Regions from separate parts of the Gordonia sp. NPDC127522 genome, predicted to be linked through region 2. Evidence: predicted binding sites of a transcription regulator. Region 2 holds the regulator's gene; each other region holds the start of a gene.
The links. The regulator LexA, encoded in region 2, represses DNA repair genes until DNA is damaged. The targets are predictions, from matches to a motif close to CGAACANNTGTTCG.
Positions count from the first base shown of each region.

Region 1: a site for LexA is predicted at 2,015-2,028, ahead of ACFVHY_RS10045 (DUF222 domain-containing protein). Genes of this name have one in related genera too.
Region 3: a site for LexA is predicted at 2,087-2,100, ahead of ACFVHY_RS02840 (DUF222 domain-containing protein). Genes of this name have one in related genera too.

Region 1 covers NZ_JBHXVK010000003.1:538,912-549,143, reverse strand. The annotation lists gene ACFVHY_RS10055 (MFS transporter) at 1-774, opposite strand, end outside; gene ACFVHY_RS10050 (manganese-dependent inorganic pyrophosphatase) at 914-1,837, shown strand; gene ACFVHY_RS10045 (DUF222 domain-containing protein) at 2,053-3,675, shown strand; gene ACFVHY_RS10040 (crotonase/enoyl-CoA hydratase family protein) at 4,115-4,882, opposite strand; gene metH (methionine synthase) at 4,921-8,511, opposite strand; gene ACFVHY_RS10030 (PAC2 family protein) at 8,563-9,441, shown strand; gene ACFVHY_RS10025 (hypothetical protein) at 9,470-9,778, opposite strand; gene mshC (cysteine--1-D-myo-inosityl 2-amino-2-deoxy-alpha-D-glucopyranoside ligase) at 9,833-10,232, opposite strand, start outside.
Region 2 covers NZ_JBHXVK010000003.1:287,017-297,248, reverse strand. The annotation lists gene ACFVHY_RS08920 (alkyl hydroperoxide reductase) at 1-316, shown strand, start outside; gene ACFVHY_RS08915 (hypothetical protein) at 815-922, shown strand; gene ACFVHY_RS08910 (aspartate aminotransferase family protein) at 968-2,218, opposite strand; gene hrpA (ATP-dependent RNA helicase HrpA) at 2,301-6,287, shown strand; gene nrdR (transcriptional regulator NrdR) at 6,261-6,761, opposite strand; gene ACFVHY_RS08895 (LysM peptidoglycan-binding domain-containing protein) at 6,861-7,391, opposite strand; gene lexA (transcriptional repressor LexA) at 7,616-8,320, shown strand; gene ACFVHY_RS08885 (phosphoenolpyruvate--protein phosphotransferase) at 8,298-10,007, opposite strand; gene ACFVHY_RS08880 (DeoR/GlpR family DNA-binding transcription regulator) at 10,157-10,232, shown strand, end outside.
Region 3 covers NZ_JBHXVK010000001.1:610,769-621,000, reverse strand. The annotation lists gene ACFVHY_RS02850 (ABC transporter ATP-binding protein) at 23-829, shown strand; gene ACFVHY_RS02845 (ABC transporter substrate-binding protein) at 841-1,920, shown strand; gene ACFVHY_RS02840 (DUF222 domain-containing protein) at 2,126-3,754, shown strand; gene rplA (50S ribosomal protein L1) at 3,825-4,541, opposite strand; gene rplK (50S ribosomal protein L11) at 4,624-5,058, opposite strand; gene nusG (transcription termination/antitermination protein NusG) at 5,159-6,028, opposite strand; gene secE (preprotein translocase subunit SecE) at 6,099-6,572, opposite strand; tRNA gene ACFVHY_RS02815 (tRNA-Trp) at 6,612-6,684, opposite strand; gene ACFVHY_RS02810 (fused (3R)-hydroxyacyl-ACP dehydratase subunits HadA/HadB) at 6,931-8,028, opposite strand; gene rpmG (50S ribosomal protein L33) at 8,126-8,293, opposite strand; tRNA gene ACFVHY_RS02800 (tRNA-Met) at 8,387-8,460, opposite strand; tRNA gene ACFVHY_RS02795 (tRNA-Thr) at 8,482-8,554, opposite strand; tRNA gene ACFVHY_RS02790 (tRNA-Tyr) at 8,672-8,752, opposite strand; TPP riboswitch at 8,908-9,002, shown strand; gene ACFVHY_RS02785 (TenA family protein) at 8,990-9,700, shown strand; gene ACFVHY_RS02780 (ABC transporter substrate-binding protein) at 9,697-10,232, shown strand, end outside.

The DNA of each region.
Region 1 (10,232 bases), 250 kb from region 2:
GAACCGCGGGTCCAGGAGCGGCTCGTCGCGGCGCAACTCGTACCAGACGAGAACCGCAGACGAGCACGCAGCGACCGCGAAACAGCCGACGATGACGCCGGACCTCCAGCCCAGCACGTGCCCTTCGATGATCCCGAACGTCACGGTTCCCAACAGCACGAGGATCAGCAGCTGACCCACCACATCGGCCCGTCGAGGCTGTGGCGCCCTCGACTCGGGGACGTACCGCCGGCTGAGAACGAGGGCGAGCACGCACACCGGGACATGGAGCACGAAGATCGCCTGCCAGCCCAGGCCAGAGACCAGCGCACCACCGACGACCGGGCCGAAGGCCAGACTCGCCCCGAATGCACTTCCCCACAACCCGATCGCCCGCGCACGCGCCTTCGGCTCGGTGAACACATTGGTCACGATCGACAGAGCCACCGGGTTCAGCATCGAGCCACCGACCGCCTGGACGGCCCGGGCCGCGATGATCGCCTCCGGTGTCGGCGACACCGCGCAGAGCACCGACCCGGTTCCGAAAATCGCGAGGCCGACCCCGAAAATGCGTCTGCGACCGAGCCGGTCACCGGTGGTGCCACCGAGGATGAGCAGGCTCGCGACGACCAGCGTGTACGAGTCGACCACCCACTGGAGCTGAGACGGCGTGGCGTCGAGATCGGCGCCGATCGACGGCAGCGCCACGTTGACCGCGGAGACGTCGAGGCCGACGAGGAACATGCTCAGACAGCAGACGACCAGGATGACGCGTCGACGCCCGGTCGTGGACATGGAGCCAATGTAGAACGCCGACCCCGGGGCGGGCGCCGACCCGGCTGAGGATCATGCTCACCGGGAACGAGACCCGCGAGGCGCCGAGATCGTCGTAGTCTGGGCCCACGCGCACCGCCGAGGAGAAAGCCGAGGTCCCATGTCGAAGATCCTGGTGTTCGGACACCGCAACCCCGACACCGATGCCATCGGGGCTGCGATCGGCCTCGCCCACCTCGAAGCCGCGCTGGGCAGCGATGTCGAGGCCGTCGCCCTGGGCCGGCCGAGTCTCGAAACCGCCTTCGCCCTGGACCATTTCGGACTCGACGCGCCGCGCGTCATCGAGACGGCCGCGCCGGCGGAGGTGATGCTCGTCGACCACAACGAGCGCCAGCAGAGCGTCGCCGACATCACCGACGTGACCGTCCTGAAGGTCATCGACCACCACCGGATCGCCAATTTCGAGACGGCGGCGCCGCTGTACATGCGCGTCGAACCGGTCGGATGCACCTGCACGATTCTCACCCGGATGTACGCGGAGAACGGGGTCGAGATCCCGCGCCCAGAGGCGGGCATCATGCTGTCGGCGATCATCTCCGACACCCTGTTGTTCAACTCCCCCACCTGCACCGACGCTGACCGTGCCGCCGCCGCCGAGCTCGCCGCGATCGCGGGCGTCGACGTCGACGAGTACGGCGACGCGCTTCTACGGGCCGGGACCGCGCTCGGCGACGAGCCGGTGTCGGCGATCATCGGACGGGACTCCAAGAGCTTCGAAATGGGGCCGAAGACGGTGCGGGTCTCGCAGATCACCACGGTCGACTCCGCGGAGGTGCTCGCCCGCCGCGACGAATTCCTGACGGCGATGACCACAGAGAAGGAGGCAGCCGGGTACGACCTCTATGTCCTGCTCATCACCGATGTGATCAAGGCCGACTCGGATCTGCTCGTGGTCGGCGAACCCGCCTCGGCCATCGAGCAGGCGCTGGGTGTCACCGTCGCCGACGGCCATGCCTTCGGCAAAGGCGTCGTCTCGCGCAAGAAGCAGATTGTCCCGCAGTTGACCGAAGTGCTGGACGTCTGAGCGGTCTCTGGCCTCCCCGCGCACATCCGCAGTCGAGAGAGGACTCATACCAACATAATTCGAGGACAACGCAAACCGGCGCCCCATCTACCACAACGCACCGACAAGTTGTCGCCGACGAATACCGTTGCACAACAGACATTTTCGGGTTGCGCGATGCCGGCTGTGGTGTACACTCGAACGTACATTCGCAGCTACGGTTCTCGGGGGTGGCCATGTCTGACGGATCAGCGACGCCGCAGCCGCGTGCCGTCGAGTTGATTGCCGACCTCCACCGCATCGTGGACGAGTTGCAGACGGTCGACCTGGGGCCGTGCACCGATGCCGAGTTGGCCGAAGTGGCAGCCGACACCGAGAAAGCGATCGCACGGTTGACTGTTGCCGGTGACCGGCAGATCGATCAGGCCGAGGCCCGCGACCTGCCCCGCAAGGCCGGCTGCCGCACCCTCATGCAGTTCATGACCCACCGGCTACGCGTCTCCAACCCGATGCGACGCCGTAAGCAGATGGACGCCACCGCCACACGCACCAGCCTCGGCGGTGACATACTGGAACCCGAATACCCCTGCCTCGCCGAAGCTTTCGCACAAGGCGCAGTCGGTACCGCGCACGTGCAGGCCACCCTCGATGTCCTCGATCGCATCCCCGGCACCGTCGACCACGACATCAAGATCGCCGCTGAACGTCAGATGGCCGAGATCGCCACCGACCACACACCCGCCGACATCACCCAACTCGGAGCGCGGCTGCTCGCCCACCTCGACCCCGACGGCACCCTGACCGACGACACCGACCAGAAACGACGCCGCAACCTGTGGATCGGTCGGCAACGCGCTGATGGCACCGCCAAGATCTCGGGCACCCTGACACCCGCACTTGCCGCCCGGTTGACGATGATGTTCGCGGTCTGGGGCAAACCCGGACTCAACAACCCCGACGACCCCCACTCACCGTCCGGACCGGCCGGCACCGCCGACCATGACGCCCTCACCGCCGCAGCCGACCGCGACAGCCGTACTCCCGCGCAGATCAATCACGACGCGCTCGACGCCGCCCTGGCCGCAGGTTTCGCCGACGGGACTCTCGGCACCTCGCACCGCGGGCTGCCCGTGCAACTGATCGTCAAAGCCGACCTGGGCGACCTCATCCGCGAAGCCGGACTCGCGACCACCGCCACCGGAACACTGCTCCCCATCCCCGACCTCATCGCCATGGCCGGCGACATCCAGCCGTGGTTGGCCATCTTCAAAAACGCCACCGCCGTCCCGCTGTACTTCGGGCGCGGGAAACGTCTCGCCACCCGGGAACAACGCCTGGTCTCCTTCGCCCGCCCTGACGGGGAAGTGTGTTCGGCACCCGGGTGTGATCAGCCCGCCACTCAGGTCGACATGCATCACGCCCAGAAAGATTGGGCGAAGGGTGGTCTCACCGACATCGACGACCTCGCCCCGGCCTGCCCGCGTCACAACCGCATGGTCGGCGACCAGCCCGGCCAATACACCACCCGCATCGCACGCTCCGGACCCGACGAAGGCCGCTGCCTGTGGCGATTGAACGCCGAACCCGGCGCACCGCCCAACCCCGAACACATCAACCGCCGACCCGACATACCCCGGCGGTTCGCACACCACCTGAACACCGTGCGCGAGCAGATCCACGGACCACCAACGCGGTCCGGCGATCACGCGCGCCCGAACAACCGGCACCACGACGACGCGCGTCGCTCATGGTCGACAACCAGCCACGTCATCGACGTGAGACCACCCCGACCCGGCCAGCGACAGCTCCAACCCTCCCTCGTCGAAGCATTCCTAGCCGAGTACCTCGCACGCAACTGACTGCGCTGCAACGCAAGAGGACCCGTCGTAGCTCGTCGACCTCGACGCGCTCCTTCGTCGCTTGCTCGGCCCGGCGGCTATCGCTGCTCATACCTCAGTGTCTGCGGCCCGACGGACGTCGTGGACGACGAAAGAACCCGTTGTGATCGGCGCGAGCCCAATCATTGCTCCCTGAGGAGGCCGGAGCTTGCGGAGGCCGTCACGAAGGGTCCTGGTGAGTCGGGTTGTGAAGACCCTTCGTGACGCACCCTCCGCAAGCTCCGGGCGCTCCTCAGGGAGCGGGGTTGGTCGCCCTCCGCAAGCTCCGGGCGCTCCTCAGGGAGCAGGGGCAGGGCGTTCTTTCGGATCAGGGAGCGGGGGCAGGGCGTTCTTTCGGATCAGGGAGCAGGGGCTGGTGAATAGCTCGGCGCGTCGAGAGGTTCCGCATTCGTCGGTTCGTCTAACTGCCGACGCCCTCCCCGTGCCGGCCGGCCCCGCCGGCGAATCTGCTTGCGCCGGCCAGGGTGTCGGTGGCGAGCGAGACCATGCCGTGTCGGAGTTCGTTTGCGATGGCCGCGTTCGTGTCCAGGCCGTCCTGTTCGAGGACCGACAGCCGGTCCTGCCGCACGCACGTCTGCGGGAACGCGGCGATCTCCGTGGCCAGTGCGATCGCGGCCGGTAGCGCAGTCCCGGACGGCACGACGCGATTCGCGAGCCCGATCGACAGGGCCTCATCGGCGGGTACCGCCCGGCCGGTCAGCACGAGATCCATGGCCCGGCTCTCGCCGATCAGGCGCGGAAGTCGAACGGTCCCACCGTCGATCAGCGGGACGCCCCAGCGCCGGCAGAACACCCCGAAGACGGCGTCGTCGTCGACCACACGCAGGTCCGCCCACAGCGCCAGCTCCAGTCCGCCGGCCACGGCGTGCCCGGAGATCGCCGCGATGACCGGCTTGGACAACGTCATCCGCGTCGGGCCCATCGGACCGTCACCGTCGGGTGCCACCCGATTCGGGTCACCGTCCGAGATGGCCTTGAGATCGGCTCCGGCGCAAAAGGTCCCGCCTTCGCCGTAGAGCACCGCGACCGACACCGAGTCGTCGGCGTCGAACCGCCGGAAGGCATCCGCCAGCGCATCGGCCGTCGCCCGGTCGACGGCGTTGCGCCGATCCGGCCGGTCGATCCCGATGATCCGCACCGGCCCCTCGGACCGCTCCAGAACCGTCATCGCCTGTCCCCCGTCCCTCGATCCGGTGGCGAAGTACGTCAGGTGTTGAAGTACTTCGCCTCCGGATGGTGCAACACGAACGCGTCGGTCGACTGCTCGGGATGCAACTGCAACTCCTCGGACAGTTCGACGCCGATCCGCCCTGGCTCGAGCAACTCCATCATCTTCGCCCGGTCCTCGAGGTCGGGGCAGGCGCCGTAACCGAACGAGAAACGCGCGCCGCGGTATTCGAGGTCGAAGAAGCCCTGGGCGTTCTCCGGGTCCTCGCTGGCCATCGTGCGGTCGCCGAACGCGAGTTCGCTGCGCACCCGCTGGTGCCAGTATTCGGCGAGCGCCTCGGTCAGCTGCACGCCGATGCCGTGCACCTCGAGGTAGTCGCGGTAGGCGTTGTCGGCGAACAGCTTGTTGGCGAAGTCGGCGATCGGCTGTCCCATGGTGACGAGCTGGAACGGCAGCACGTCGACCTTGCCGGCCGCCTTCGCGTCGGCGCGGGACCGGATGAAGTCCGCGATGCACAGGAACCGCGACCGCTGCTGACGCGGGAACGTGAAGCTGAACCGCACCGGCGCACCGGGTTCCGGCTCGGTGAGCACGTGGACGGTGTCGCCGTCACTGACCGCCGGGTAGTACCCGTAGACCACCGCGGCGTGCTGCAGGATGTTCTCGGTCGACAGGCGATCGATCCAGTACCGCAGTCGCGGACGGCCCTCGGTCTCGACGAGGTCCTCATACGACGGCCCGTCACCACCGCGGGCGCCCCGAAGACCCCACTGACCCAGGAACAGCGCGCGCTCGTCGAGGAGCTGCATGTAGTCCGCGATCGGGACGCCCTTGACGATCCGCGACCCCCAGAACGGCGGGGTCGGGATCTCGTTGTCGGCGGCCACATCCGAGCGGGCCGGCACCTCGACGGGTTCCTCGGCGGCCTTGCGCTTGGCCGCGATGCGCTTCGATCGCTCATGGCGGGCCTTGCGTTCGGCGGCCTTCTCCGCCGCGGCCTTCGCCTCGTCGCTGTCCGGGTCGGGTCCCCCGCCGCGCTTGGTCGCCATGATGTCGTCCATCAGGCGCAGACCCTCGAAAGCGTCACGCGCATAGTGCACGTCGCCCTCGTAGGTCTCGGAGAGATCGTTCTCGACGTAGGAGCGGGTGAGTGCGGCGCCGCCGAGGAGGACCGGGTACTCGTCGGCGAGCCCGCGGGAGTTGATCTCCTCGAGGTTCTCCTTCATCACCACGGTCGACTTGACCAGCAGCCCGGACATCCCGATGACGTCCGCGCGCTTGTCCGCGGCGACGTCGAGGATGGTCGCGATCGGCTGTTTGATGCCGATGTTGACGACCTCGTACCCGTTGTTGGACAGGATGATGTCGACGAGGTTCTTGCCGATGTCGTGCACGTCGCCCTTGACGGTGGCGAGGACGATGCGTCCCTTGCCGTCCTCGCCGGTGGCCTCCATGTGCGGCTCGAGATGCGCCACCGCGGTCTTCATCACCTCGGCGGACTGCAGCACGAACGGCAGCTGCATCTGGCCCGAACCGAAGAGCTCGCCGACGGTCTTCATCCCGGCCAGCAGCGTGTCGTTGATGATCGTCAGCGGCGGGACCTGGGTCATCGCCTCGTCGAGGTCGTCGGTCAGACCGTTGCGCTCACCGTCGACGATCCGGCGCTCCAGGCGCTCGAACAGCGGCAGCTTCGCCAGTTCCTGGGCCCGCGACTCACGCGCCGAGGCGGCCGAGACACCCTCGAACAGCTCCATGAGCTTCTGCAGCGGGTCGTAACCCTCACGCCGCCGGTCGTAGACGAGGTCGAGGGCGACCTCGCGGTGCTCCTCCGGGATCCGGGCCATCGGCAGGATCTTCGACGCGTGCACGATCGCGGTGTCGAGGCCGGCCTGTACGCACTCGTGCAGGAAGACCGAGTTGAGCACCTGTCGCGCAGCGGGATTGAGCCCGAAGGAGATGTTCGAGATGCCCAGCGTGAAGTGCACGTCGGGGTGGGCCTCGTGCAGCCGGCGGATGGCCTCGATGGTCTCGATGCCGTCGCGTCGGACTTCTTCCTGACCCGTCGAGATCGGGAAGGTCAGCGTGTCGAGGATGATGTCTTCTTCGGCGAGTCCCCAGTTGCCGGTGATGTCGGCGATCAGCCGCTCGGCCACCCGGACCTTCCAGTCCGCGGTACGCGCCTGCCCCTCCTCGTCGATGGTGAGCGCGACGACCGCCGCCCCGTGCTCGACGACGAGCTGCATGATCTTGGTGAACCGCGAATCCGGTCCGTCGCCGTCCTCGTAGTTGACCGAGTTCACCGCGCAGCGCCCGCCCAGCGACTCCAGACCGGCTCGGATGACCTCCGGCTCGGTGGAGTCGAGCATGATCGGCAGCGTCGACGAGGTGGCGAACCGGCTGGCGAGAGCCGTCATGTCGGCGGCGCCGTCGCGACCGACGTAGTCGACGTTGAGGTCGAGCATGTGCGCGCCGTCGCGGGTCTGGTCCTTCGCGATGTCGAGGCACTTCTGGTAGTCCTCGGCGATCATCGCCTCGCGGAAGGCCTTGGAGCCGTTGGTGTTCGTGCGCTCACCGATCACCAGGAAGCTGGCGTCCTGGTCGAAGGGCACCGCGGAGTACAGCGACGACGTCTCCGACTCGTGTTCCGGGGTCCGGGTCGCCGGGGTCACCTCGGACACCGCGTCCGCGACCTGCCGGATGTGTTCGGGTGTCGTGCCGCAACAGCCACCGACGAACTGCAGGCCGAACTCGCCCACGAACTGCGACATGGCCTGCGCGAGTTCCTCGGGCGTCAGCGGGTACTCGGCGCCGTTGGCACCGAGGACCGGCAGACCGGCATTGGGCATCACCGACACCGGGATGCGCGCGTGCTTGGAGAGGTACCGCAGGTGCTCGCTCATCTCGGCGGGACCGGTGGCGCAGTTCAGGCCGATCAGATCGATACCGAGCGGCTCCAGCGCTGTCAGCGCGGCACCGATCTCCGAGCCGAGGAGCATCGTGCCGGTCGTCTCGACCGTGACGTGGGAGATGATCGGGATCCTGCGGCCCACCCGCTCCATCGCACGGCGGGCGGCCACCACCGCCGATTTCACCTGCAGCAGGTCCTGCGAGGTCTCGATCAGGATCGCGTCGGCACCGCCCTCGAGCATGCCGATGACGCATTCCAGGTAGGCGTCGCGGATGGCCGCATACGTGGTGTGGCCGAGGCTGGGCAGCTTGGTGCCCGGCCCGATCGAACCCAGGACGAAACGGTCGGTGCCGTCGGCCGAGGGACCCATCTCGTCGGCGACGCCGCGCGCGATCGTCGTTCCCTTGTACGACAGCTCCCGGATCCGGTCCGCGATGTCGTAATCGCCCAGATTCGACAGGTTGCACCCGAAGGTGTTGGTCTCCACGGCGTCGGCGCCGGCCTCGAAGTACGCACGGTGGATGCCCTCGAGGACGTCGGGCCGGGTGTCGTTGAGGATCTCGTTGCAACCCTCGAGGCCACGGAAGTCGTCGAGCGTCAGATCCGCGGCCTGCAGCATGGTGCCCATCGCCCCGTCGCCGATCAGTACCCGACGCGACATCGCCGACAGAAATGTCGTGTCGAAATCGCGTGGATCGGTTCCGGAGAAGTCAGGGGACATGGTTGACAGCGTAGTTCGCCCTCTCTGCGTGTTCGGTCGTAGGCTGGATCGGTGAACGCTGAGCAGACGTCGAACCTTCCCCAGCTGCGCAGACCCATTCTGCTCGCGGCCTTCGAGGGGTGGAACGACGCCGGGGACGCCGCCAGCAGCGCTGTCGAGCACCTGGCACTCGAATGGGACGCCCGACCCCTCGCCGACATCGACTCCGATGAATACTACGACTTCCAGGTCAATCGCCCCACCGTGAATCAGATCGACGGGGTCACGCGCCGGATCGACTGGCCGACGACGTCGATCTCGTACTGCAGCCCGCGGGGCGCCGACCGCGACATCGTGCTGGTCCGCGGCATCGAACCCAACATGCGGTGGCGGGCGTTCTGCGCCGAGATCGTCGACCTCGCGCAGGAGCTCGGTGTCGAGACCACGGTGATGCTGGGCGCGTTGCTCGCCGACACCCCGCACACCCGTCCGGTGCCGGTGACCGGCGCGGCCTACAGCAGCGAGTCCGCGGCCCGGTACAACCTCGCGGAGAGTCGCTACGAGGGACCGACCGGCATCACCGGTGTGCTCCAGGATCTCTTCGTCCAGGCAGGTCTGCCGGCCGTCTCGTTCTGGGCGGCCGTCCCCCACTACGTGTCGACGCCGCCGAACCCGAAGGCCACGGTGGCGCTGCTGACCCGGGTCGAGGAGGTCCTCGACATCGAGGTGCCGCTCGGCACCCTCCCCGAGCAGGCGGAGGAATGGGAACGCGCGGTCACCGAGATGACGGAAGACGACGAGGAGATCGCCGACTACGTGCGCGGGCTCGAAGAGCGCGGGGACGCCGAGGTCGACACCGACGAGGTCATGGCGAAGATCGACGGCGACGCGCTGGCCGCCGAGTTCGAGCGCTACCTCAAACGTCGCGGCCAGGGCCCGTTCGGACCCTGAACCAGGCGTCCGGCCGGAATCCGGGTCGTCAGCCGATCTTCTCGATGGACACCACCGGGGTGGTGATCCGCCACGTGCGGACGTCGGGATCGTCGGCGGCGCGCACCCAGAACTGCGCGGACTCCCCCAGGCGACAGGACTTCACCCCGAGCAGCGGGATGTCCTCGGAGTCGCGTCGGAGCCTGCTGACCGTCCAGTCCTCGTTCTCGGTGCCGCCGACCCCGGGGGCCCGGAGCAGCGTCATCTCGGTGAAATCCAGCAGGTAGGTCGACGTCCGGGTGACGACGGTGTACACCCCGGCGTCGGTCTCGGGTCGGATCTCTTGCACGCGCGCCACGTCAGCACTCTACCCAGACGTCGGCGCGCGGACATCCGGGCGTGGGGACAACGCCTATCGGACGTCGGGGACGAGCGGGATTCCCAGCAGCGCGTCGACCGCGGCCGCGAGCTCGGCGGGCGCCGTCGTCGACGAACCGATTCCGTTGCGCACATCCGCGCACCAACCGTCCACTGCGGCAAGCGCTTTAGGGGTGTCGAGGTCGTCGGCGAGATGCTGGCGGAGCCGCTCGATGACCGGTTCGGCGTCGGGTCCGGCGCCGGCGCCGAGCGCCGTACGCCAGCGACCGAGGCGTTCGACGGCCGTGTCCAGGACCGCGTCCGTCCACATCCGGTCACCGCGGTAGTGGTCGGCGAGCAGTGCGAGTCGGATGGCCGCGGGGTCCACGCCCTCGCGACGCAGGACCGACACGAACACGAGATTGCCACGACTCTTCGACATCTTCTCGCCGTCG
Region 2 (10,232 bases):
CGCCGCGTCGATCATGGGTATGAACAACGTGTTCTATCGGGGTCGCGGCTTCTTGGACGGCAAGTACGACGACCTACGTCCGGGCCTGCGGATGAACATCATCGGCAACCCCGGCGTCGACAAGGCCGTCTTCGAGCTGTGGTCGTTCGCGGTGTCCTCGATCAACGGCTGCGGACACTGCGTCGCCGCGCACGAGAACACCCTGCGCGAGGCCGGCGTCGATCGTGAGGCGATCCTCGAGGCGCTCAAAGTCGCGTCGATCGTCAGCGGCGTCGCCCAGGCGATCGCGACCACCGAGGTGCTTGCCAACGCCTGACGGACCGCACCCACGACGACCGGGCCCGGCTGCGAGCAGCAGCCGGGCCCGGTCGTCATCAGGCGCGCTGGACCTTTTGTCCGGCACGGAACAGATCGACGACCCGGGACCACCCGTCCGCGCCACATCCCGCTGAAGAAGATCTCCAGCATGCCCGTGTCGAGCACGGAGGCATCTCCGGGATCGGCCCCGACGAACACCGATCTCGGTGCGAGAACCTCCAATTGGCGCCGATGCCGCTCGAGAAGGTCCGCCCGTCCGCTGTAGAGAACGAGAGCTCCCGGTGTCCCGGCCAGAAATGCCTGTGCGAGTGCGGACCCCATCGGCCCGAGACCGATCACCGTCACCGCGGCGTGGGCACCCTCTGCGTTGTTCTTCGTCATGGGCCAATCGTCGACAGAACAGCCGACGGCGACAAGTACCCACTATTTTGTAGGGTACTAACCCAGAGGTGGGTGTGAACTGCACCCACCCGACGAGAAGTAGGTACCGCCCCGGGTGGTCTACAGCCCGACGCCCAAGGGCGCGGCGCTCGACCGGGCACTAGCACCCCTGGGCGACTGGGGCGAGGAACACATGGCGACCATCACGGCGGCCCGGCGATGACCACCGGATCGTCGGGATGACCACGACAAGGCATGGCCTGCGGCGTCAGCTCAGCGCCGCGCGCATCCGGTCGGCGAGTTCGCCGACCTCGGCGGTCGTCATCACGAATGCAGGCGAGATCTGCAGCGCCCCTTGACCTGCGGCTCGGGTGCTCACCCCGTGTTCGCGCAGCTTGACCACCGTCGCCGGGGCGGTCGCGGGATCGGCCAGCTGTACCGCGGTGACCGCGCCGAGTCCGGTCCGGACCTCGGCGACCGCGTCGAGGTCGGCGAGCGGCGACAGCGCGGCGGCGAGGTCGCCCTCGAGCCGTGTCGCCTCGACGAGGAGGTTCTCGCGCCGGATGATCTCGAGGTTCGCGAGGGCCGCCGCCGCCGCGCCCGCGTGGCCGCCGTAGGTGTACCCGTGCCGCCACCAGACGCCGCCGGCGAAGAACGGCTCGGCGATCCGCGGTGCGATGAACACCGCGCCCATCGGGACATAGCCCGAGGTGAGCCCCTTGGCGGTGGTGATCATGTCTGGTTCGAGGCCGAATCGTGCGGAGGCGAACCAGGATTCGCCGCCGATGCGGCCGAAGCCGGTGACGACCTCGTCGACGACGAAGAGGATGTCGTGGTCGCGGCAGATGCCCCGCACCTCGGCCAGGTAACCCTCCGGCGGGAGATAGATGCCGCCGGCCCCGATGATGGGCTCGCAGAAGAACGCGGCGATGTTGTCGGCGCCCACGCGCTCGATGAGACCGAGCAGGCTCTTCGCGTCGTCCCAATCGACGTTCTGGACGTCGTGCATGAGTTCGCCGTAGCCGTCGTGGTTGAGCGGGATGCCCGCCAGGGAGGTACCCGCGGCATGCATCCCGTGATAGGCCTTGGTGCGGCTGACGACGACCCGCTTGGATTCGCGGCCCTGCTCCACCCAGTAGCGGCGGGCGAGTTTGACCGCGGTGTCGATGGAGTCGCTGCCGCCGGAGGTGAAGAAGATCTTCGATCCGGGTACCGGCGCGATGGCGCCGAGCTCCTCGGCGAGCTGCAGGGTGACGTCGCTCGCGAAGTCACCGAAGTTGGAGTAGTGCGCGAGGGTGCCGAGCTGACGCGCGACGGCGTCGGCGATCTCGGTGCGGCCGTGCCCGACGTTGGTGAACCACAGTCCGGCGGTCGCATCCAGGTAGGAGTTGCCGTCGCGGTCGAAGATCCACGCACCCTCTCCCCTGGTCACGACGAACGGCCCGCTGGCGGTCACCGCACCCATGTCGGCGAAACCGTGCCACAACGATCCAGTACCAGTGCTCGAACCATCAGCCATGGCCCCATGATGCCGGTCCACGCGGCCCGCGCGGCCACTGGGGTGAACCGGCATCGGCGCTTCCCCATATCCTGGAGTGATCATGTCGGCCCCGTCCTCGTCACCTGACCCGTCCCCGTCTCCACCGGACACCGCTGCACCGGACATCTCCCGCTCGGATCTGCTTCGCGCACTCGACGACGTGGGCCTCGTCGACGCCGACCGGTTGCGTCGTCGCATCGACCGGCTCGCCGCGCGCCCGGACGCCGCGAAGCGGCGGCAGCTCGTCGCCGATGTCGACAAGGCACGCGCCCGTCTCGACCGGCGCCGGGCGAGCGTGCCGATTCTGCGCTTCCCCGACGAACTGCCCGTCTCCGCAGCACGCGACGAGATCGCCGAGGCGATCCGCAACCACCAGGTCGTGGTCATCGCGGGCGAGACCGGCTCGGGCAAGACCACCCAGCTCCCCAAGATCTGCCTCGAACTCGGGCGTGGCATCCGCGGGTCGATCGGGCACACCCAGCCGCGGCGCATCGCCGCGAGCTCGGTCGCCAAGCGCATCGCCGACGAGACCGACACCGAACTCGGCGACGCGGTGGGCTATTCCGTCCGGTTCACCGACCGGTCGGGCGCCGACACCCTCGTCCGGGTCATGACCGACGGCATCCTGCTGCGCGAGATCGCCACCGACCCCATGCTGCGCCGCTACGACACCCTCATCATCGACGAGGCCCACGAGCGCAGCCTCAACATCGATTTCATTCTCGGCTATCTGCGCCGCCTGCTGCCCCGACGCCCCGATCTGAAGGTGATCATCACCTCGGCGACGATCGAACCGGCGCGCTTCGCACGGCATTTCAGCACGCCGACGACCTCGGTCCCGGTCATCGAGGTATCCGGACGCACCTATCCGGTCGAGATCCGGTACCGACCGCTGAGCCTGCAGGAACGCCCCGACGACGGGGACGACGCCGGCGGCGGCGAACATGCCGACCTCGACCAGATCCAGGGCATCGACGCCGCCGTCGACGAACTGTGGGCCGGTGGCCGCGGTGACATCCTCGTGTTCCTGCCCACCGAACGGGACATCCGGGAGACCGCAGACGCGCTGCGTCGACGAACCGGTGGCGGGAAAGGACCGACGGCCGAGATCGTCCCGCTCTATGCGCGGCTGTCGATCGCCGAGCAGCAGAAGGTGTTCTCCCCCTCCGACGGACGCCGGATCGTGCTGGCGACCAACGTCGCCGAGACGTCGGTGACCGTGCCCGGCATCCGCTACGTCATCGACACCGGCACCGCCCGTATCAGTCGGTACTCGACCAGGACCAAGGTCAATCGTCTTCCCATCGAACCGGTCTCACAGGCCAGTGCCCGGCAGCGGGCCGGTCGATGCGGTCGTGTCGCCCCGGGCGTCTGCATCCGTCTCTACAGCGAGAACGACTTCGACTCCCGGCCGGCCTTCACCGACCCGGAGATCCTGCGCACCAACCTCGCGGCGGTCATCCTCCAGATGACCTCGCTGAAACTGGGCGAGATCGCCGAGTTCCCGTTCGTCCAGCCGCCCGACGACCGCGCGATCCGCGACGGTATGGGTGTTCTCACCGAACTCGGCACCATCACCGTCCCGCGCGAGGGCGGGCCCCCGCGACTGACCCCGATCGGCCGGTCGATGTCGCGGATCCCGGTCGATCCCCGGGTCGCCCGCATGCTCATCGCCGGACACGAACTGGGTTGTCTCGACCACCTTCTGGTGATCGCCGCCGCGATGTCGCTCCCCGATCCCCGGGAACGGCCGGCCGAGCACCGTGAGGCCGCCGACGCCCAGCACCGGCGCTTCGTCGTCCCGCAGTCGGACTTCCTGTCCTACGTGGAGCTGTGGCGGTACCTCGGCGAACAGCGCAAGGAGTTGTCCGGCAGCCGCTTTCGACGTATGTGCGAACGGGAGTACCTCCACTTCCTGCGCATCCGGGAGTGGCAGGACCTCCATCGGCAGCTGACCGAGATCGTCAAGGACCTCGACTGGTCGGTCGCGCCCACCGAACTCGACGCCGACGCCGTCCACCGATCCATCCTGTCCGGGTTGCTCAGCAACATCGCCGCCCGCAACACCGAGGGCCGCGAGTTCACCGGTGCGCGCAACACCACGCTGATGATCTTCCCCGCCTCTCCGCTCGCCAAGAAGCCGCCCGCCTTCATCATGGCGGCCGAAATTCTCGAGACGTCGCGGCTGTTCGCCCACACCGTCGCCGGGATCGATCCGCTGTGGGCCGAGAAACTCGCCGGGGATCTGGTGAAGCGCACCCACAGCGAGCCGCATTGGTCGGCGAAACGCGGAGCGGCGATGGCCTACGAGCGCGTGACCCTCTACGGGGTCCCGCTCGTCGCCCGCCGGCGCGTCGACTACGGCCCCATCGACCCGGTGGTCTCGCGGGAGCTGTTCATCCGGCACGCTCTCGTCGAGGGCGATTGGCGGACGCAGCACGCCTTCTTCGACCGCAATCGCAAGCTTCTCGAGGCCGCCTCGGACGTCGAGAACCGCACGCGCACCCGGGGTCTGGTGATCACCGAGGACCAGCTCCTCGAGTTCTACGATCAGCGGCTACCGGCCGACGTCACCTCCGCCCGGCACTTCGACGCCTGGTGGAAGAAGGCCCGCCGGGCCGAACCCGATCTGCTGGATCTGCGTCCCGAGGACGTCACCGGAGGCACCGACGTCGCGCCGACGGACTATCCCGGCGCCTGGCAGCAGGGCGACACCCGACTCGAACTGCGCTACCGGTTCGAACCGGGCGCACCCGACGACGGCGTCACCGTCGTGATCCCGCAGGCACTGCTCCCCCATGTCCGACCGGCCGGCTTCGACTGGTCGGTCCCGGGCATGCGCGCCGAACTGGCCACCGCACTGGTCAAGTCGCTGCCGAAACAGCTGCGCAAGAGCATGTCACCCGCGCAGCGGTTCGCCGAACTCGCACTCGGCCGGCTCACCCCGCGCACGGAGCCGCTCACCACCGGGCTGGCGCGCGAGCTCTCGGCGATCACCGGGATGCGGGTGACCGCAGCCGATTTCGACACCGACCGGATACCGCCGCACCTGCGCATGCATTTCGCGGTGGCCGACGACTCCGGACGGATCGTCGCCCGCGCCGACTCGTTGCCCGAACTCCAGCAGACCGGAACGCCCGCGGCGCCGAAGACGGTGGCGCGCACCCTGTATCGGACCTGGACCGCCGACGGGATCGGCTCGCTCGCCGAGCAGACCATGGTTGATGTCGCGGGGCAGCGGCTGACCCGGTACCCGACGATCGACGTGGTCTCCGATGCGAAGGGCCACGCGCGGGGCGTCGTCGTCGTCGATGCGGCGAGCCCCGAGACACGAGACCGCCTCGGGCGACGCGGGATCGTCGCCCTCCTCGACCTCGCGATACCTCCGCTGCACAAGCGGATCGCCGGCTCGCTGAGTCCGGTCGAACGACTCGCCCTGAGCCAGAGCCCGTACTCGACCACCGAGGCACTGCTCGCCGACTGCACCCGACGGGCCATCCGGGACACCGTCGCCGACATCGACGACGCAGAACTCGCCGCGGTTCGCTCACCACAGTCCTTCTCGGCGCTGCTCGAACGGATCCGGCCACGGGTCGCCGCGGCCGCACCGGACTACTTCTCGCTGGCCGTCGCGGCCCTCAAACGGATGGCCCCGCTGCGGGCGGCGATCGACCGGCACGCCGGTTCGCTGGCTGCCGACGACGTCGCCGAACAGGTCGCCCACCTCGTGTTCGACGGATTCGTGGCGGCCACCGCGCGACGCCACCTGGAGAATCTGCCGCGCTATCTCGACGGCGCGCACGCACGTCTGGAGGCACTACCCGCGTCCGCAGCACGCGATAAGGCCGGGGTGGCCGCCGTCGATCGCGTCGTCGAACGGTGGGCCCAGCGCCTCGAACAGGTACCCGAGCACCGGCGGGCGGTGGTCGACGACGAGGCGCAGTGGCTCGTCGAGGAGTTGCGCGTGGGGCTGTTCGCCCAGCGTCTCGGTACCGCGTTCCCGGTGTCGGAGAAACGGGTCCTACGAGCTCTGGACCGACTCGGCTGACACGGGTTCGGCGAGCGCGCTCCCGGAACCCGAGGCCGCCTTCAGGTCGTCGATCTCGCGCTGGAAGTCCTCCACCGAGTCGAACGACCGGTACACCGAGGCGAAGCGAAGATACGCCACCTCGTCGAGATCGCGGAGCGGGCCCAGGATGGCGAGTCCGACCTCGTTGCTGGGGATCTCGGCCGATCCACTGGCGCGCACGGTGTCCTCGACCTGCTGGGCGAGTTGCGCGAGCGCGTCCTCGGCGACGTGGCGGCCCTGACAGGCTCGCCGCACGCCGCGCATGACCTTCTCCCGGCTGAACGGTTCGGTCACGCCGTTGCGTTTGACCACCGCGAGCACGGCGCTCTCCACGGTCGAGAACCGGCGACCGCACTCCACACAGGAGCGACGGCGGCGGATGGCCTGCCCTTCATCTGCGACACGCGAGTCGATGACCTTGGTGTCGTCGTTCTTGCAGAAGGGGCAGCGCATTGTGTCCTCACGCAGGTCGCGGGACGCTGGAACGCACCCGAAGCGTGCGCCCCGCCGCTTGTCGGCCGGCCCCTGTGACATCGAGGATACCGCCCGGCCTCAGCGGTACCGGGGGGTGAGCAGGGGCTGGCCCACCTGCAGCGCGCTCGAGCCCAGATCGTTCATCGCGACGATCTCGTCGATCACGACCTCGCGCGGCATCTCGGGTGCCACCCGCCCGGCGATCGAGCTGAGCGAGTCCCCCGAGCGCACGTGGACGACCTCGGAACTCACGGCGGACGGGGTCAGCGAGTCCGAGTAGTTCTGGCCGACGACACCGAACACCCAGACGACGAATGCCAGCCCGACGCCGGCGAGGACGGCGACCGCGGCGCGGCGACGACGACGGAACACCGCCGCGTCGGGCCCGACCGGGCCACGCGCGCGCACCCCGACCGGAGAGCCACAGTGGGTGCCGGCCACCCGCGGGGCCACCGGCGACGCACCCCGCGGCCGGGTGCCGGCCGGCCGGTTGTCGACCGGGCGGCCGCCGTCGGACAGCGGGGCGCGGGTCCGGACCCGATCGGCGGGGGGCCGGACGGCGTCGGGACGGTCGGTGCGGACGGGAGCGACGAGAGTGGCGGTGCGCATGGTGCCCTCCGGTGTTCGAGTGTCTGGGATCGTGCGGGTGTGGCGGTCGGTGTTCGAACATCGATCAGATGTTCGATGCACTGATGTTCGAATTTGTAGCACGGCGTCCCGACAAAGTCTCGCGACACATCGAACAAATGTTTGAGGTGCCGGTCGCACTCCGCTAGGCTCGGACCCGGCGCAAGCCATCTACCAGCACGTTCCGAAGACGAGAGGAACCGAACATGAGTGACACCGGCGATAGGCGCGGCCGAGCGCGGGGCGCCGACGACGAGGCCCCGTTCGACGCCGCCGCCGCCGAGGCCTCACTCACCCCGCGACAGGCCGGGGTCCTGGAGGTGATCCGCCGCTCGGTGCGCGAGCGCGGTTATCCGCCGAGCATCCGGGAGATCGGCGACGAGGTCGGCCTGGCCTCGACGTCGTCGGTGGCCCATCAGTTGCGGACGCTGGAACGCAAGGGGCTGCTCAAGCGTGACGCGAACCGTCCCCGTGCGGTCAACATCGCCCCGAGTGACACCCCGTCGCCGGACACCCCGTCGGCCGGCCAGCTGCCCGAGCCGACCTTCGTGCCGGTGCTCGGCCGTATCGCGGCCGGCGGTCCGATCCTGGCCGAGGAGGCCGTCGAGGACGTCTTCCCGCTGCCCCGTGAGCTGGTCGGCGAGGGATCGCTCTTCCTGTTGCGCGTCGTCGGCGAGTCGATGATCGACGCCGCGATCTGCGACGGCGACTGGGTCGTGGTCCGGCAGCAGAACGTCGCCGACAACGGCGACATCGTCGCGGCCATGATCGACGGCGAGGCCACCGTGAAGACCTTCAAGCGTCAGGGCCCCAACGTCTGGCTCATGCCGCACAACGAACTGTTCGATCCGATCCCGGGCAACGATGCCGTCATCCTGGGCAAGGTCGTCACCGTGATGCGGCGAGTCTGACCTCTCCACCGACCGAACCGTCGAGCACCGCCGCGGCAGCCTCGCGCGCCGCGGCGGGATCCGAGGTGGCCAGGGCTGCCTCGGCGGCGGCCCGGCAGTCCGGCGCGGACACCTCACCGAGCCGGGCCCCCACGGCCGCGGCAGCAGCAGGCGCGCTGGACAGCGAGGTGACCCCGAGACCGACGAGCACGCAGGCGAGGTTCGGATCGGCGGCGGCCTCGCCGCACACCCCGGCCGGCTTTCCCTGACGTGCGCCCGCCGCCGCGACACCCGCGATGAGGCTCAACACGGCCGGTTGCCACGGGTCGGTCAGTCCGGCGAGATCGGCCGACATCCGGTCGGCCGCCATCGTGTACTGGGTCAGATCGTTGGTGCCGATGGACACGAAGTCCACCTCGGCGAGGACGGCTTCGGCCAGGATCGCCGCCGCGGGCACCTCGATCATCACGCCGGCGACCAGACCACGGCCGCGGACCTCGGCGGCGAAGGTGCGCGCCTCCGCCGGCGAGGCGATCATCGGCGCCATGACCCACGGCGCGACGGCCGACCCCGACGCGGCCTGCGCGATCGCGTCGAGCTGATGCGCGCGGATCTCGGGGTGCGCCAGCGCGATCCGATCGCCCCGCACGCCGAGCGCTGGGTTCGATTCGTCGGGATGGGTCACGAACCGGAGCGGTTTGTCGGACCCGGCGTCGAGGGTGCGGATGACCACCTTCTGCCCGTCGAACGCATCGAGCACCTCCCGGTAGATCGCGGCCTGCTCGTCCACCGACGGCTCGTCGGCACGCTCGAGGAACGCGAGTTCGGTGCGGAAGAGCCCGACGCCCTCGACGGGGTACCCGGCCGCGGCGCGTGCCGACGACCCGTCGGCGACGTTGGCGAGCACCGCCACGGCCACCCCGTCGGCGGTCTGCCCCGGGCCGGCCCAGCCGGCGACGAGTGCGGCATGGCGCCGATCCTCGTCGACACGCGCCCGGGCCGCCTCCGCATCGGGCTCCACCTCGATCCGCCCGGCGCTGCCGTCGACGAGAACGGTTGTGCCGGGCTCGATCTCGTCCAGATCGGCCACCGCCACCACGCACGGGATCCCCAACTGGCGCGCGATGATCGCGGTGTGACTGGTCGGTCCGCCGAGGCGGGTGACGAGGGCGATGGTGCTCGTGGGGTCGAGGCCCGCGGTGTCGGCCGGCGCGAGGTCGTCGGCGAGCAGGACCGACGGCACCTCCGGAGTGGGCACACCGGGTTCGGGTAGGCCGAGCAGTTCGGCGAGGACCCGGTCGCGCACGTCGTTGAGATCGGTGACCCGCTCGGCCATCAGTCCGCCGAGTTTGGTGAACACCGCCGCGAACTGTTCGGTGGCCGCGACGGCGGCGGCCTCGGCGGGGGCGCCCTTGCCGATGAGCGCGGTCGCTGCACCGATCCAGCCGCGGTCCTCGGCCAGGCCCGCCGTCGCGGCGAGCACCTCGGCCGTCACCCCGGTGTTCTGCGACGCGCGCGTGCGCAGCCGCGCGGCGACGGCGCCGGCCGCGGTGGCGAAGCGCGTGACCTCGTCGGCGCGCCGTTCCTCGGCGATCTCCACACCGACGCCGAGCTTCTCCGGCGAGTGGTCGGGCCGCTCGCCCGGCCACAGCGCGGGACCGTGGGCCAACCCGCCGACCACCGGGGTTCCCGTCAGGATCTGCGCCATCGTCTTGCCTCTCACTCGACTATCGATGTGACCACCGTTACAAAAAGTGCTTGACTTGTCAACACAAACAGGCGTAAACACAATTACTACAACATCCAATCCCACACGCCTCAACAAGCGGGGTGGTCGAAACCGGAGATCGGAGCGGTGTGTACGCCGAGGAGAGACAACAGGCGATCGTCGACGAGGTGCGCCTCGCGGGGCGGGCATCCGTGGCCGCGCTCG
Region 3 (10,232 bases), on a different contig from region 2:
CGACCCCACCCGCGCATCGTCGATGTCGTTGCGCGCGAACGCGCTTGCGTGCCGTCGCGGTGGCCGCGTCGTACTGCGGGATGTCGATCTCGCGGTCCCCGCCGGCACCCGACTGGCCATCGTCGGGCCCAACGGTTCCGGCAAGACCACCCTGCTGCGCACGCTGTGCGGTCTCGAACGCCCGGTCGCCGGCACCGTCGAGGTGAACGGAGACGACCTCCACCGCATCCCCTCGCGACGCCGCGCCATGTCGATGGCGGTGGTCGGCCAGGAGGAACAGCCCTCCGCGGAGCTGACGGTCGCCGAGGCGGTCGGCCTCGGCCGGACCCCGTACCGGTCGGCCTGGTCCACCGGGAGTTCCGACGACAAGACGGTGGTCGATCGCGCGTTGATCCAGGTCGGGCTCGACGGCTGGGGCACCCGCTCGTGCACCCAGCTGTCCGGCGGCGAACGGCACCGCGTCGTCCTCGCCCGCGCGCTCGCTCAGCAGACCCCGATCCTGGTGCTCGACGAACCCACCAATCACCTGGACGCCGCCTGGCGACTACGACTGATGGAGATCCTCGACGAGCTCGACGCCACCGTGGTCGCGGCGATGCACGACCTGGACCTGGTGTTGCGTCACTTCGACTCCGTCGCAGTGGTTTCCGACGGCGGTGTCATCGTCCACGGGCCACCGGTCGAGGTGCTGACGCCGGCTCTGCTGGCCGACGTCTTCGAGGTGTCCGGCACCGTCGTCGACCATCCATCGACGGGCCTGCCCCATCTGCTCCTGAACACTCCCACCACCACACCCGCCCCCAGCACTCTGACGAAAGACATCCCGTGAGAGGACATCCTTTGACCATACGTACGTCCCGAGTCCACCCGACCGTCGCCATCGTGGCGGCGGCTCTGACGCTGGGAACTGCCACCGCCTGCGGTGCCGACAGCACTGTGGCGTCGGAAAGCACTGTCACCATATCGAATTGCGGAGCCGACGTCGCTTACCCGCAACCCCTCGACCGGTTGTTCGTCAACGACGGCGGCATGATCGCGATCGCACTCGCCGCCGGTGCCCGTGACAACATGGTGGCGGTCAGCGCGCTCGCCCGGGACAAAGACGTCCTGCGGCTCGAGTACGGACCCCAGGTCGACACCCTGAACGAGGTCGCGACCGAACGTCCCACCCTCGAGAACATCGTCGCGGCGAAACCCCAAGTGCTGTATGCCGGATACAACTACGGCATGAGCGAGTCGCGCGGAATCACACCCGAGATCCTCGCCGGACACGGCATCGACGTGTACCAGTTGTCCGAGGCGTGCCGGCAGACCGAGGGCGAGGCGCAGCGCGGCACCATGGACCCGTGGGTCGCGCTCGACACCGACCTTCGCAACATCGGCACCCTCACCGGCAATCCCGAGCAGGGCGCCGCCGCGGCCGACGAGGTGGCCGACCGCCTCGAGAAGCTGCGCGCCGCACCACAACCCGCCGCGAAACCGACGGTCTTCGTCTTCGACAGCGTCTCGGACACCATCTTCTCCTCCGGATCCTTCGGCGGCCCGCAGGGCATCATCGACGCCGCGGGCGCGCGCAACGCGACCGAGGACATCGAGGACACCTGGACCGCCGTGAGCTGGGAACGCCTCACCACCGCGGACCCCGACGTCATCGTGTTCGTCGACTATCCCGGCCAGTCGGTCGACGAGAAGATCGCCGCCCTGCGTTCGAATCCGGCGAGCCGGAATTTGAAGGCGGTGCGCGAGAACCGCTTCGTGAACCTGCCGTACGCGATGTGGGTGTCGAGCCCACTCAACATCGACGCCGCCGAGATCATGCGCGGCGTTCTCGAGAACCACGGCCTCGCACCGGAATCCGGTATCACCCCGTCCCTGGATGTCGCGCAATTGGACCTCGGGGGCAACAACTGGCTGGAGTGAGTCGCGGGACGCCCCGTTGAACACGTGGGGCCGCGGCGATCGTCATGCCGCCGCCACACGGAGAAGTCGGTGGACCCCTACCACGAGGCACCGACAAGTTACCGGCTCCGAATAGCGTTGCACAACATCAGTTTTGGCTTGCAATGCGCTCGCACCGGTGTACACTCGAACGTACATTCGCGGCAACGGTTCTCGGGGGGTGACCATGTCTGACGAACAAGCGTCGCGGCGACCGCGTGCCCTCGAGTTGGTGGCCGACCTGCACCGCATCCTCGGTGAGTTGCAGACCGTGGATCTGTCGCCGTGTACCGATGCCGAACTCGCCGACGTGGCCGCGGAGACCGAGCGCGCGATCGCGCGTCTGACCGTCGCCGGTGACCGGCAGATCGATCAGGTCGAGACTCGTGATCTGCCCCGCAAGGCCGGCTGCCGCACCCTCATGCAGTACATGACGCACCGGTTACGAGTGTCGAACCCGATGCGCCGCCGTAAGCAGATGGACGCCACCGCCCACCGGACCAGCCTCGGCGGCGAGGTCCTCCCACCCGAATACCCTTGCCTCGCCGAAGCTTTCGCACAAGGCGCGGTCGGCACCGCGCACGTGCAGGCCACCCTCGATGTCCTCGACCGCATCCCGGTCGCCGTCGACCACGACATCAAGGTCGCCGCCGAGCGGCAGATGGCCGAGATCGCCGAAGCCCACACCCCCGCTGAGATCACCCAACTCGGCGCGCGCCTGCTCGCCCACCTCGACCCCGACGGCACACTGGCCGACGATTCGGAACGCAAGAGGCGCCGCGGCCTGTGGATCGGTCGGCAACGCGCTGACGGGACCGCAAAGATCTCGGGCACGCTGACTCCCGAACTCCACGCCAGGTTGTCGATGATGTTCGCGGTCTGGGGCAAACCTGGACTCAACAACCCCGACGACCCCGCCTCACCCCAAGGCCCGGCCGGCACCGCCGACCCCGACGCCCTGACCGCCGCAGCCGACCGCGACGGTCGCACCCTCGCCCAGACCAATCACGACGCCCTCGACGCCGCACTCGCCGCAGGCTTCGCCGACGGAACACTCGGCACCTCGCACCGCGGCCTGCCCGTGCAACTGATCATCAAAGCCGACCTCTCCGACCTGATCCGCGAAGCCGGACTGGCGACCACCGCCACCGGCACCCTGCTCCCCATCCGGGACCTGATCGCGATGGCCGCCGACATGCAACCGTGGCTCGCGCTCTTCAAAGACGCCACCACCGTCCCCCTGCACTTCGGACGGGGCAAACGCCTCGCCACCCGCGAACAACGCCTCGTCTCCTTCGCCCGCCCCGACGGGGAAGTGTGCTCCGCACCCGGCTGCGATCAACCCGCCACCCAAGTGGAACTCCACCACGCCGAACGAGACTGGGCCAAGGGCGGACTCACCGACATCGACGACCTCGCACCCGCCTGCCCACGCCACAACCGCATGGTCGGCGACCAACCCGGCCAATACACCACCCGCATCGCCCGATCCGGACCCGACGAAGGCCGCTGCGTCTGGCGACTCAACGCCGAACCCGGCGCCCCACCCAACCCCGAACACATCAACCGCCGACCCGACATACCCCGGCAGTTCGCACAACACCTGAACACCGTGCGCAACGACATCCACGGACCTGCCACCAGGCCCGGCGACCAGTCGCGCCCCGACGCCGTCGGCTACGGCGACCGCGGCCGGCGCCTCGAACTCGCCTACCGCGAACTCGTCCATCCGCGAACACCGCCGGAGCACCTCACCACCCCACCGCTGACCCCGGTCGAAGCCGCACTCGCACGCATACTCACCGACCACGCGTGATTGCACACGACACGAGGGGCCCGGCATCGGAATGCCGGGCCCCTCGTGGGTGTCAGTGCGCCTGATCAGATCAGGCCTGCGGTGCCTCCGCGAAGTTGCGGGTGACCGCCGGGTCGACCGGGATGCCCGGGCCCGTCGTCGTGGAGACGGTGACCTTCTTGATGTAGCGGCCCTTGGCGGCCGACGGCTTGGCGCGCATGATCTCGTCGTAGGCAGCGCCGTAGTTCTCGGCCAGCTTGGCCGGGTCGAACGAGGCCTTGCCGATGACGAAGTGCAGGTTCGCAGCCTTGTCGACGCGGAAGTTGATCTTGCCGCCCTTGATGTCGTTGACGGCCTTGGTGACGTCGGTGGTCACGGTGCCCGTCTTCGGGTTCGGCATCAGGCCGCGGGGTCCGAGGACACGCGCGATACGGCCGACCTTGGCCATCTGATCCGGGGTGGCGATCGCGGCATCGAAGTCCAGCCAACCGCCCTGGATGCGCTCGATCAGATCCTCGGCGCCGACCTCGTCGGCACCGGCGGCGGTGGCCTCGGCGGCCTTGTCGCCGGCGGCGAACACGATCACGCGGGCAGTCTTACCGGTGCCGTGCGGCAGATTGACGGTGCCTCGAACCATCTGGTCTGCCTTACGGGGGTCGACGCCCAGCCGGATCGCGACCTCGACGGTCGCGTCGGTGTTCTTCGACGACGTGTCCTTGGCCAGCTCCACAGCCTCCAGCGGGCTGTACAGCTTGGTCTTGTCGACCTTCTCGGCCGCGGCCGCGTAGGCCTTGCTCTTCTTGCTCATTGCTCTGTTCCTTCTCCGCCGTCAGTCGGCGGGGTGTGTGGTGCGGGCCGAGCCGGCCCTCCCACGGTGACGATGAGGTCTGTCAGCCTTCGACGGTGATGCCCATGGACCGAGCAGTACCGGCGATGATCTTCGCGGCCTGGTCGATGTCATTGGCGTTCAGGTCTTCGGCCTTGGTCTTGGCGATCTCACGGACCTGGTCCATGCTCACCTTGCCGACCTTGTTGGTGTGGGGCTCGCCGGAGCCCTTCTGCAGGCCGGCGGCCTTCAGCAGGAGCTTCGCAGCCGGCGGGGTCTTCAACTTGAAGTCGAAGGAGCGATCTTCGTACACGAAGATCTCGACCGGGATGACGTTGCCGCGCTGCGACTCGGTCGCCGCGTTGTACGCCTTGCAGAACTCCATGATGTTCACGCCGTGCTGACCGAGCGCCGGACCCACGGGCGGGGCCGGGTTGGCCTGGCCTGCCGAGATCTGGAGCTTGATGATCCCGGCGAGCTTCTTCTTCTTGGGAGGCATCTTCTGTTCCTTGCTTGTTTCCTTGCGAATTCACGCCCGCTGGAGACGTGAAAGTCTGTGTGTACTCGGTTGTCGCCCGCTCCTCGTCGGCGCCGGCGCGCTAGATCTTCTCGACCTGGTTGAACCCGAGCTCGACCGGCGTCTCGCGACCGAAGATCGACACGAGGACCTTGACCTTGCGCTGCTCGGCGTTGACCTCGCTGATCGACGCGGGCAGCGTGGCGAACGGGCCGTCCATGACGGTGACCGACTCGCCGACCTCGAAGTCGACCTCGATGACGTTCGACGCGGCGGCCGCTGCGGCCTCGACGCCCTCGGCGGCGGCACCGCGCGACGCGGCGGGCTTCTTGGCCTCGGTCCGCGGCATCAGGAACTGCAGCACCTCGTTGAGCGAGAGCGGCGACGGCTTGCTGGTCATCCCGACGAAGCCGGTGACGCCCGGCGTGTTGCGCACGGCGCCCCACGATTCGTCGTTGAGTTCCATGCGGACGAGGATGTAGCCCGGCAGCACCTTGCGGTTGACCTTTTTGGGCTGGCCGTTCTTGATCTCGGTGACCTCTTCGGTCGGCACCTCGACCTGGAAGATGTAGTCGCCGACGTCGAGGTTCTGCACGCGGGTCTCGAGGTTGGCCTTGACCTTGTTCTCGTAACCGGCGTAGCTGTGGATCACGTACCAGTCGCCGGGCGCGCGCCGGAGCTGCTTACGCAGTTCCTCGACCGGATCGACCTCCGCCTCTTCCACCGGGGCCTCTTCCGCCGGTGCGTCGTCGGCGGCATCCGCGGCCTCGTCGGCATCCTCGGAGACGGTGTCCTCGGCGGGGGCCTCGTCACCATCGACGACCGCGTCGTCGGCGACCGCGTCACCCTCGGTGTCCACCGCGTCGGTCACGGCCGCGTCGACAGCGTCGACGTCGGCAGCAGCCACGTCGACGGAATCGGTCGAGGCGAGTTCGTTCTCCGGGGTGCTCACTGCAGCCCACGCTCCTTATGGTTCATCTGGCGGTCGTGTTCCTCGTCGCCGGCCGAGCCCACCGCGTGGGTCAGCCGAACAACCAGAGCACGCCCTTGGCGAAGGCGAGGTCGAGGCCGGCAATGAACGCGGTCATCACGATGACGAACACGAGCACGACGATCGTGTAGGTGATCATCTCGCGCCGCGTAGGCCAGATGACCTTCTTCAGCTCGGCGACGACCTGCGTCAGGAAGACCCAGATCCGTACGAACGGATTCCGGCTCTCCTCGGCAGACGCCTTCTTCTTGGTCTTGCGTTCCTTGACGGCGACGGACCCCGTGTCGGAGTCGGTGTCACCGTCGGTTGCACCCGCCGCCGAGCGACGTCCGCGAGCCGAGCGCTTACCGGACGGACGCAGCTCCTTCGCGGTTCCGGTCGACGTGTCGTCGTCCGTACCCGCGTCGGTGGCCTCGTCGCGACCGTCGAGCTCAGCCGCGGCCGAATCGGCCGCAGAACCCTCTGCGGCGTCTTTGGCGCGGGCGGCCCGGTCTCGCTTGCTCAACTTCGCGGTCCTCTCGTCAGCGTGTGCCCTTCACCAGGGCAGGGGCGACAGGACTTGAACCTGCAACCTGCGGTTTTGGAGACCGCTGCTCTGCCAATTGAGCTACGCCCCTTTGCGACGCCCGCCACCGGAGTGGTCGGCGTTGCCGTGCTTCTCGATCCGGCCTCGCGGCCCGTCGACGTTTCGTCGCCGACAAAACCAACGCGCCACCCTATGGGTAGCGCGCAAGTCTGAATCAATCAGACACTTCAGTGTAGATCACCGGGGCGGTGGACCCAAAACGGGCTCGCCTCCGCTCCCCCGACGACCGTACACGCCACCCGTCCGTGAGCCGCCCGAACGGCTCGCGACCGGTCGATCAGTTGAACTGGATGACGGCCTGCGCGCGTCCGAAGATGCGGCGATCGCCCTGCTTGGCGGTGATGGCGATGGTCCCGCGGCGGGTCGCGGGATCGAGCGACTTCACCTTGCCGGTGAAGTCGACGGCCGCGCTGTCGTCGGCCGGGACGTACACCGGGCTGGTGAAGCGCACGTTGTACTCGCAGAAGGCCGCCGGGTCGCCGATGAACTCGGAGACGAAGCTCGCGCCGAGCCCCATCGTCTGCATGCCGTGCGCGACGACGTCGTCCATCCCGGCCGCGTTCACGACGTGGTCGGAGAAGTGGATCGGGTTGGGGTCGCCGGCCACGCCCGCATAGTTCGCGAGGTTGCCGCGCGTCAGCAGGTAGCGCTTGGGCGTGAGTTCCTGACCCACCGTGAGCGTGTCGAAGTCGACGGCACCGAAGGCGCCAGGCGACTGCGTCGGATCGGGGAGGTCGTAGCGACCCGCCTTCGGCTCGACGGTGTGCCCGGACTCGCCGATGGCGTCGACCTTGATCATCACGTGGTCGAGGGACGCCTCGAGTTCGGGGTCGACGTCCATGCCGGGACGCGCGGCCAGGGAGGTCCACGTGGTCATGACCGGCTCGTCGTGCTGGTTCCAGATGACGTTCTTGGTGACCATCAGGTCGATCATCTCGGGACTGCTCACATGCCGGAACGACTCGAGCGAGACGTCGCAGATCAGTCGGTCCCCGACCTTCATCGGCTGGTGGTAGACCAGCCGCTGATCGGTCTGCATGATCTGCCACATGTCGTAGCCGGTGATGACGTCTTCGAAGAGCTTGCGCTGGGCGATGATCCCGAGCACCGACACGTAGGTGGGCGCGGCGATCAGGCGGTCGTGACCGAAGGCCCGCGCGCCCTCCTCGCTCCAGTGGGTCGGGTGCGCGTCCTGCACGGCCATCGCGTGCTTACGGATCTCCTCGCGGCCGATCTCGTAGTAGTCGTCGACCGTGTAGTGGAAGCCGACGAGGCTCTGCGTGTGGGCGGCGATCTCGTCGGGGGTCGGCTTCGCGCCACCGTTCGACGCCTCGTCCGGACGATCCTGGATCTCGGCTCCGCTTACCTGTGACATTGAGCTCTACTCCCTTCGGGCCCGACACAACAAGACGGGCTGCCTCATCGAGAGGCAGCCCGCTGCTGGTGGTACTTCGAAACGGCCGACGACAGCGTCAGCGCGATTCCTTGTGCCCCTGATGCTTGCCGCAGTTCGGGCAGAACTTCTTGATCTCGAGGCGATCGGGATCGTTGCGGCGGTTCTTCTTCGTGATGTAGTTACGGTGCTTGCACACCTCGCAGGCCAAGGTGATCTTGGGGCGAACATCTGTTGAGGAGGCCACTTGATTGCCTTCTTTCGGGTGGTACGTGGTCGGGTTCGGAAGTTCCCTCAGGGCTTGCGACCCTTGCGCTCGGTTCCGGTCGGACCCGATGTGTAGCGGTGGAGGGACTCGATCCCTCGACCTCACGATTATGAGTCGTGCGCTCTAACCAGCTGAGCTACACCGCCCCGCGGACTTCTCGTCCAGCGAGCCCCCTGACGGAATCGAACCGTCGACCTTTTCCTTACCATGGAAACGCTCTGCCGACTGAGCTAAGGGGGCGTGCCCCGGGCGGTTGTGCCCGAGAGCCTTAACGAGGTTACACACTCGCGTCTGCGCTAGACAAATCGCTGGTCGGAGACCGTCTGTAGAGCAGTTTCGCGAGAATGGACCACGCTGTGGCAGGTATAGGATTCGAACCTATGTAGCTTGCGCGACGGATTTACAATCCGCTCCCTTTGGCCGCTCGGGCAACCTGCCGTGCCGCTCTTCCGGCCACCGTGACGGCCGTACGAACAACGCCGTGAAGAATACAACGAACACCGCATCAACGCGCAAACCGGCTGGTCAACAGGCCGGGACATGGTCGTGGCACAGGCGTCCCACTGCGACCCCCACTCCTGCTACTGTGGCTGCGTTCTGACACGGGGTGCTCCGCGACGCGGGGCTGAGATGAGACCCGAGAACCTGTCCAGGTAATGCTGACGAAGGGATGTCATGTCTGTGCATGCGCACTTGCCGGTCTCCGGCCGATTCTCCGACCACCTCTGGGAGGAGACGAAGGGGTTGCGGACGGCGATCGACGACCTCGAGTTCCTGCGGCGGCTCGGCGACGGGACGCTGCCACTGGAGGTGTTCCGCACCTACATGGAGCAGGACTCGCTGTACCTCGCCGGGTACGCGAAGGCGCTGGCGATCCTGGCGTCGAAGTCCCCCGACCCGCAGACCGCGGGGTTCTGGGCGAACTCGTCGGCCACCGCGGCCACCGTCGAGTCGGCTCTCCACGGCGACCTGCTCAACGGCGGCCAGCTGCCTCCGCGTGAGGGCGAACCCGAGCCGTCGCCGGCGTGCCTGGGGTACGTGTCCTACCTGACGGCCGTCGCCGCGACCGAGTCGTATGCGGTCGGCGCGGCCGCGGCCCTGCCCTGCTTCTGGATCTACGCGGAAGTCGGCCGGGCCCTGGCCGCGAGTGCCGCCCAGGTGCTCGCCGCCGACCCGAACCACCCCTACGCGCAGTGGGTGACCACCTACGACGCCCCGGAATTCCAGGAATCCGCCTCGCGGGCAAGGGAACTCGTGGACGCGGCTGCGGAGCACGCCGGCGAGCGCGAACGGGCCGCGATGGCGACGGCGTTCACCGTCGCCACGCGGTTCGAGCTCCTGTTCTGGGACACCGCGCTGAACCCGCAGCCGTGGCCCGCCGCATGAGCGCCCGCGCGCGCCGCCTCCTCACCGTGCTCGCCGCCGCGGTCGTCGCGTCGTCGGCGATCACCGCGTGCGGTTCGGGCGCCGGTTCGGACGGCACCATCCGATTCGCGCTCGACTGGTCCCCGAACACCAACCACACGGGCTTGTTCGTGGCGCAGCAGCGCGGCTGGTTCGAGGAGGCCGGACTCGACGTCGAGATCCTGCCGTACAACAACACCGCCGTGGACACCATCGTGGACGCGGGCAACGCCGAGTTCGGGATCAGCACCCACAACTCGTCGACCTTCTCGCGGGCATCGGGCGCGCACACCATCTCCGTGTTCGCGCCGCTGCAGAAGTGGGCCACCGGCATCGGTGTCCGCGCCGACCGCCGCGACATCACGAGCCCGAAGGACCTCGACGGGAAGACATACGCCGGTTTCGGCGACCCGGGCGAGGAGAAGACCCTCGAGCAGGTGATCCGGAACGACGGCGGCACCGGCGAGTTCACCTCGGTGACCCTCGGGACCTCGGCATACGAGGCCGTCTACTC